Regions from separate parts of the Metabacillus sp. YM-086 genome, predicted to be linked through region 2. Evidence: riboswitches for the same ligand, from Rfam matches in the RefSeq annotation. Region 2 holds a riboswitch; each other region holds the start of a gene.
What was found. Region 2 has a riboswitch for S-adenosylmethionine ahead of ACEWK1_RS14695 (transporter substrate-binding domain-containing protein). Riboswitches for the same ligand answer to the same signal wherever they lie in the genome.
Positions count from the first base shown of each region.

Region 1 (2,274 bases), on a different contig from region 2:
CTAGACCGATTGCTCGTCGGATTAATTCGCATCCTGCATATCCAGTAGCTTCTTCAAAGATCTGTTCTAAAACATAATCTAAGTAGCCGTCTAACTTCGTATATATTTCTAAACCATCATTATCCCATGATCTTGAAAATTCTCTTACAAACACATCCCAAGTTGTCTCTAAATGATGGAAAAGAATTTGTTGTTTATTCGTTTCTCGAGATAATGCATTAAAAAGTAAATTCGCAAATACTTGACCAACATCAAAGCCGATAGGACCGAAGTAAGCAAATTCAGGATCAATGATTTTTGTTTCTTGTTCATCTGCAAAAATACTTCCAGTATGCAGGTCACCGTGTAATAGTGCTTCAGCTTTTGTTAGAAAGATCTGTTTAAGTTTAGCAACCTCAACCTTTAATTCATTGTCCTGCCAAATTTGTTCTACATCATCTTGAAGTTCTGGCTCGTAATCGTTTGTTTCATGATCGAAGAAGGGATCAGTAAAAATAAGGTCTTCAGTTATTTTACAAAGATCAGGGTTGATGAATTGTTGAACCAATGATTTTTTATAATGTTGATCCATTCCATAATCAGATGTATAAAACAATGTTTTAGCAAGGAATTCTCCAACATGTTGAGATAATAGTGGTAAATCTTTTCCACTAATAAAGGCTGCTCTAGCAATTTCAAGATGTGATAGATCTTCCATGATTGTTATTGCTAATGATTCGTCTGAATAAAAAACTTTTGGTACATATTGTGGAACAAATTCCGCTTGCTTAAGAAGTGCATTTGTTTCGATTCTGGAACGATCAAGAGTTAGCGGCCAGCTTTCACCAACTACCTTCGCATATGGTAATGCTTGTTTAATAATGATGCTTTCTCCATTTTCTGGATCTTTCACCCTGAAAACTAAGTTTAAATTTCCATCGCCAATTTCATTGCATGTTAGTTGACTATTTTCAGAAAGCAGCTGTAATTTCTTTGCTAAGGCAATTGCTCCATTTTCAGTTAGTGGTTCGTAAATAGGTGATTTTTTATGTGCACACATTTATTTATCCTCCAATTTTTTGTTTTTGGAGGCTTTTCTAAAAAGAAAAGCCTCTTTCCAGATTGAAAGAGGCTTGAAGTCATTGCTTCGCACCTCTCATCTTTCAGAAAGATTTTCTTTCTGATGGAATTAGCACCGTGCCCAACTGGAAGTCCCAGGTATTATTTCATTTTAAGATGAAATATGGTCGGTTGCTGCGGCGTCATTGGGCCAAGTCCCTCTGCCAACTCTTGATAAGAGATTTTTTATTTAAAACATAAGTATATGTTTAGCATATTAAGTATTCGAAAAATTAATGCTTTTCTAGAAAAATATATCGCTTGATTAGGATATTACCAATGTTACTTTATCTTTGTCAATATATTATTGGGAATTGCCTAAATATTTGTGAAGTTTCTTATTGATAAAATTGTGGTAGGCGGTCATCAAAGATTGGGATTTGACTGCGTACCTTTTTGACAACTTCAGCGTCTATTTCGGCTGAGATCATTCCGGCTTTTTCGTTAGCTTCAGCTACTATCTCTCCCCATGGATCAATGATGAGAGAATGTCCTGCAAATTCATTATTTGGATCAGACCCAGCACGGTTACATGCAACAACATAACATTGATTTTCAATGGCTCTGCTTAGCAGTAGTGTTTTCCAATGATGAAGTCTTGGCATAGGCCACTCAGCAACAACAAATAATACTTCTGCACCTTTTGTTGTATGAGCGCGTATCCATTCCGGGAAACGGATATCGTAGCAAATGACTCCTGCACTTTTCAGTCCACCTATTTCAAATAACCCTTTTTCAGTTCCCGAAACTAAAAAATGATGTTCATCCATGAGTTTAAATAAGTGAAGCTTGCTATATTCATGGATAAACTCTCCGTTATTGTCCACAATATACATCGTATTTGTCACGCTATCTTTGCTTTTTTTTGCAATAGAGCCACCAACAAAGTGAACATTATACTTTTTTGCTAAGTTACTTAGGAATGTTTTTGTTCTCTCGCCATCATGATCAGCTATTTCATCAAGGCGAGTTAAATCATAGCCAGTTGTCCAAAGCTCAGGAAGGACAATGATGTTCGGTTTCTCTTGTTCGACTGCTAATGCCACTTTTTCTTCTACTTGCTCATAATTAAAATCAGGATCACCAAATTTAATATCAAGTTGAATACATGCAATGATAGGTTTCATTTTTTCAGTCACACCTTCATTTATAAATTTTTACTTTACAAGTTGCTTC
Region 1 is NZ_JBLUOI010000002.1:49,907-52,180, forward strand. Features, by position in the region: gene mtnK (S-methyl-5-thioribose kinase) at 1-1,039, opposite strand, end outside; SAM riboswitch class I at 1,133-1,279, opposite strand; gene ACEWK1_RS01150 (carbon-nitrogen family hydrolase) at 1,437-2,225, opposite strand.
Region 1: linked by a shared signal. The riboswitch ahead of mtnK (S-methyl-5-thioribose kinase) and the one ahead of ACEWK1_RS14695 (transporter substrate-binding domain-containing protein) in region 2 are both predicted to bind S-adenosylmethionine.

Region 2 (2,274 bases):
AACCGTATTCCGTTTGAATTAAATAAATTACTTTTGGTATACCATAAAAAACAAGATAAATCTGCACCAACAATGGTGTACCTCTAATAAAAGAAACGTAAAAAGAAGAAATTGCCTTTAATACTGGAACTTGATAGATTTTTATAAGTGCTGTGGCAAGTCCAATAAATAAACTTATAATTAATGAGCCTACCGCAATGCCAATTGTAATTGGTAACCTTGCAACAATAGCAGGAAAGCTTTCTATTAAAAAACCAATATCTAATAAATTTTCCATTTTGAATTCCCTTCTTCAACCTTATTCAGGGATATATTCTCCACCAGTCCACTTTTTCGAAAGTTCAGCTAACGTTCCATCTTCTTTCAGTTGCTTAATAACAGGATCGACCAGTGCTTTTAATTCCTCACCCTGCTTCTCATCTTTAAATACAATTCCCATATCATCTTGAACGATAGGCTGTCCAACAATCTCTACATCAAGATCATATTTTTCCAAAACCGTATTAATCATGATTGGATCATTAACATAGGCATCAATGCGTCCATTTTGTACATCTTGTAAAATCTCTGAAGGAGTACCACTTTCGCTATATTTTAGAATAATGTCATTTTCAGCTTTCTTATTATGTTCTTCTAGCAAAAGCGTATAAGAATCGCCAGCCAACGCTCCGACCTTTTTACCCTCTAAATCTTCTATTGACTTAATATCTGTTCGACCAGATTTCACAACAATGACGGTTTCTGCAGCAAAATAAGATTCATCTGTAAATAAGTATTTCTCTTCACGTTCTGGTGTTTTTGCTATTTGATCTGCAACTGCTTGAATTTTATTTGATTCTAATGCAAGAAACATACTATCCCAAGGTGTAGCAACAAATTCAAACGTATAACCATCTAGCTTTTTATCAATTTCCTTCACTACGTCAATATCATATCCAGTAAGTTCATTGTTCTCATCAGCAAAAGCAAAAGGTGGATAATCATTTTGTGTTCCAACTAAAATGACTTTATCACCTGTTTCTTCTTTTGCAGTTTCTTTTGATGAACAACCACTTACTATTCCAGCTAAGCCTAATAGTGCAATCATCGGTACAAGTAATCGAGATTTTCTTTTCATTTCATTGACTCCTTTTTTCATTATGATGTAAATATTAATTCTCACTAAATTCATAGGAATAATAGTGCTATTATAACGAATAGAATTGGTATTGCAATGATTATTTTAAATTTTATGTAAATTTCGAATTATTATATACAGCAATTTAGTCTTCTCGGTTCTTTTATCAAACAAAAAAGCCTCCTTCAATCAGAAAGAGGCTTTTTCTATCTAAACCTTATCTCTCAGAATGAAACACTCTGCAGGAATTAGCACCTTTCATAAATGATGGTTGCTGGACGTCGTCGGGCCTGTCCCTCAGTCTCTCGTGATAAGATATTCAGTTTTTAGTATAGTATGATATTATTTAATATTAAGACTATTGTCAAACAATTTTTTATTAATATCCCATTTTTAGCAGAATTCCTATAAATTTAACCATTTAAAAGTCCAGGAATCTATTAAATTTTATTATTTTAAACATTGTAACATTACAACTGATGAAAGAGATAGGAGGCACATAGCTTGGAAAAGAAACACATTTTTGACGTAGCAATCATCGGTGCAGGAACGATGGGAATGGCAGCTGGTGCCTTTTTAGCACAACAGCAAGTAAAGACTGTGTTAATTGATGCCTTTGACCCGCCGCATAATCGTGGAAGCCACCATGGAGATACTCGAATGATTCGGCATGCCTATGGTGAAGGCAGACAGTATGTAAGCTTAGTTAAACGTGCTCAACAATTATGGGAGGATTTAGAAGCACAAACTGGCTATAAGATCTTTGAGAAAACAGGTGTTATAGGACTCGGACCAAAAGACTCTGCATTTCTACAGGAAACAATTGCTGCTGCAAATAAATATGAATTGCCATTAGAGGTACTTACTAGCAATGAGGTGAAGAGAAGGTGGCCGGGATTTTCTGTTCCAGAACATTTTATTGGATGCTTTGAAGCAGAATCAGGGTTCATTTATAGTGAAAATGCTATTCAAGCCTACAAAGAAATCGCTATTCATCATGGAGCACAGCTTGAGACAAATACTCCTGTTCAGCAAATTGAAACAGATCATAAATCTTTCGTTAAAATCATAACTGAAAATAAGGTGTTTTGGGCTAAAAAGGTCATTGTTACTGCTGGTGCATGGGCATCTAAGCTGTTGCCTGATTTAGTACTTCC
Region 2 is NZ_JBLUOI010000032.1:14,749-17,022, forward strand. Features, by position in the region: gene ACEWK1_RS14690 (amino acid ABC transporter permease) at 1-277, opposite strand, end outside; gene ACEWK1_RS14695 (transporter substrate-binding domain-containing protein) at 299-1,117, opposite strand; SAM riboswitch class I at 1,332-1,434, opposite strand; gene solA (N-methyl-L-tryptophan oxidase) at 1,622-2,274, shown strand, end outside.

Region 3 (2,274 bases), on a different contig from region 2:
AAGTTAAGAATAAAAGTAAACCAAGTATAATTCCTAAGAAAAAAGTGACGACAACCGAAACTCCTGTCATGTAAGTTGTTTCATAAGTTGCCTCCCATACTTTTTCCCATTTTACATTTGGAAGAAACTGATTAAGCATTCGCCAGCACCTCCACTTCTACTTGTTGTTCTCCAATATAAGCAACTGCACGGTTAATTTCATCAAGATCTCCATCTATATGCAAAAATAATGAACCATAAGAGCCATTTTGCGTTTGTGAAATTTTACCTTGTACAATATTCACTTCAATATTAAATTTCCTAATAATATTGCTAATCAATGGTCTTTCTGTACCTTCACCAACAAATGTTAGCTGAAGTACTTTTCCAGAACGATAATTTTCTAGTAGTAGGTCAATTGCTTCCTTCGTATCATCCGGCTCTGAGATTTGTTTAACGAACGTTTTTGTTATAGGTTTCTGAGGGTTTCTGAAAACATCCAATACATTTCCTTGTTCAACCACTTCACCATTTTCCATAACAGCTACTCGATGACAAATTTTACGAATGACATGCATTTCATGTGTAATTAATACGATTGTTAAGCCTAGTCGTTTATTAATATCAACAAGCAGGTCTAGAATTGAATCTGTTGTTTGGGGATCAAGTGCTGATGTAGCTTCATCACATAATAAAACCTTGGGATTATTCGCTAACGCTCTGGCAATCCCAACACGTTGTTTTTGACCACCACTAAGTTGAGAAGGGTATGCATTCTCTCTTCCTTCCAGTCCAACCAGCTTAATAAGCTCATCAACACGTTTAAGTCGTTTCGCTTTACTTACTCCTGCAATTTCTAAAGGAAATGCAATATTCTCTCTCACTGTTCTTGACCACAATAAGTTAAAGTGTTGAAAGATCATGCTTATTTCTAAGCGTGCTTTACGCAACTTTGTACCAGAAATTGAGCCAATCTGACTACCTGCCACAACGACTTCCCCACTAGTTGGTTTTTCTAGTCCATTTAACAAACGGATCAATGAACTTTTTCCGGCTCCACTATATCCTATAACTCCGAATATTTCACCTTTTTTAATTTCAAGGTTTACATTGTTAACAGCTTGAACAGAGCCGCTCTTTGTTTTATAAACTTTATTAACATTTGATAATGTTATCATTTTGTCACCTTCTTCCTTTATTCCTTTACTATTTTCTACCGTTCATTTTTTTACATATAAAAAACCTTCCTGCAAAATGAGCAGAAAGGCGCTTGAATACCTTTCTCTCATCTCTCAAAGCATCTGCTTTGTGTGAATTGGCACCATTTCAGAATGAACTGATGGTTGCCGGGCTTCATCGGGCACTTCCCTCCACCTCTCTTGATAAGAGTTAAATATTTGATTGTCTTTTTAAGTACGATTGTGATTGTATCATGTGTTGAAAATCAATGTCAATTATTTATTTTCTTAAAATAGCTTACTTTTTTCACTGTGATTTTACATTTCAAATATGAAAAGGGTTGCATTTATCTGCAACCCCTTTCAATATTATACAATAAATAATATTATTAGAATATTTCATTAATTAAGAATTTACTTTCTCCATTCCTTTTACACCTGTTGCTTCAAAAATAGCTTGATCTAAATCTTCTATTAAATCCTCTATATGTTCAATTCCTACTGATAAGCGGATCAAATCTTCTGTTACACCAGATTTCTTTAAATCTTCAACGCCTAGTTGTTGATGAGTTGTACTCGCAGGATGAATGATTAAGCTTTTCGCATCTCCAACATTTGCTACATGTGACCAAAGTTCAACGTTGTTAATAAGAGCTGCACCAGCCTCTCTTCCGCCCTTGATACCGAATACTACTACAGAACCAGCACCCTTAGGTAAGTATTTAGCAGCTAAGTCCTTCGCAGGGTGTTGGCTATTTTCAGGGTATAGAACCCACTCAACAGCTGGGTGACTTTCTAAATATTGCACCATTTTCCTTGCATTTGATACATGTTCCTTCATACGGACATGAAGGGTTTCTAGACCAAGATTAAATTGAAAGGCATTGTATGGGCTAATCGCTGGGCCTAAATCTCTTAATAACTGAACTCTCGCTTTAATAATATACGCTTGTTCTCCTAATGCTTCAGCATAAACTAAATCATGATAGCTAGGATCAGGAGTTGTAAACCCAGGGAATTTTGGACTATTCCAGTCAAATTTACCTCCATCTACAATGACTCCACCAAGAGTTGTACCATTCCCAAGCAACCATTTTGTTGCAGAATGAACAACAAT
Region 3 is NZ_JBLUOI010000043.1:34,542-36,815, forward strand. Features, by position in the region: gene ACEWK1_RS17385 (methionine ABC transporter permease) at 1-139, opposite strand, end outside; gene ACEWK1_RS17390 (methionine ABC transporter ATP-binding protein) at 132-1,157, opposite strand; SAM riboswitch class I at 1,262-1,368, opposite strand; gene ACEWK1_RS17395 (O-acetylhomoserine aminocarboxypropyltransferase/cysteine synthase family protein) at 1,564-2,274, opposite strand, start outside.
Region 3: linked by a shared signal. The riboswitch ahead of ACEWK1_RS17390 (methionine ABC transporter ATP-binding protein) and the one ahead of ACEWK1_RS14695 (transporter substrate-binding domain-containing protein) in region 2 are both predicted to bind S-adenosylmethionine.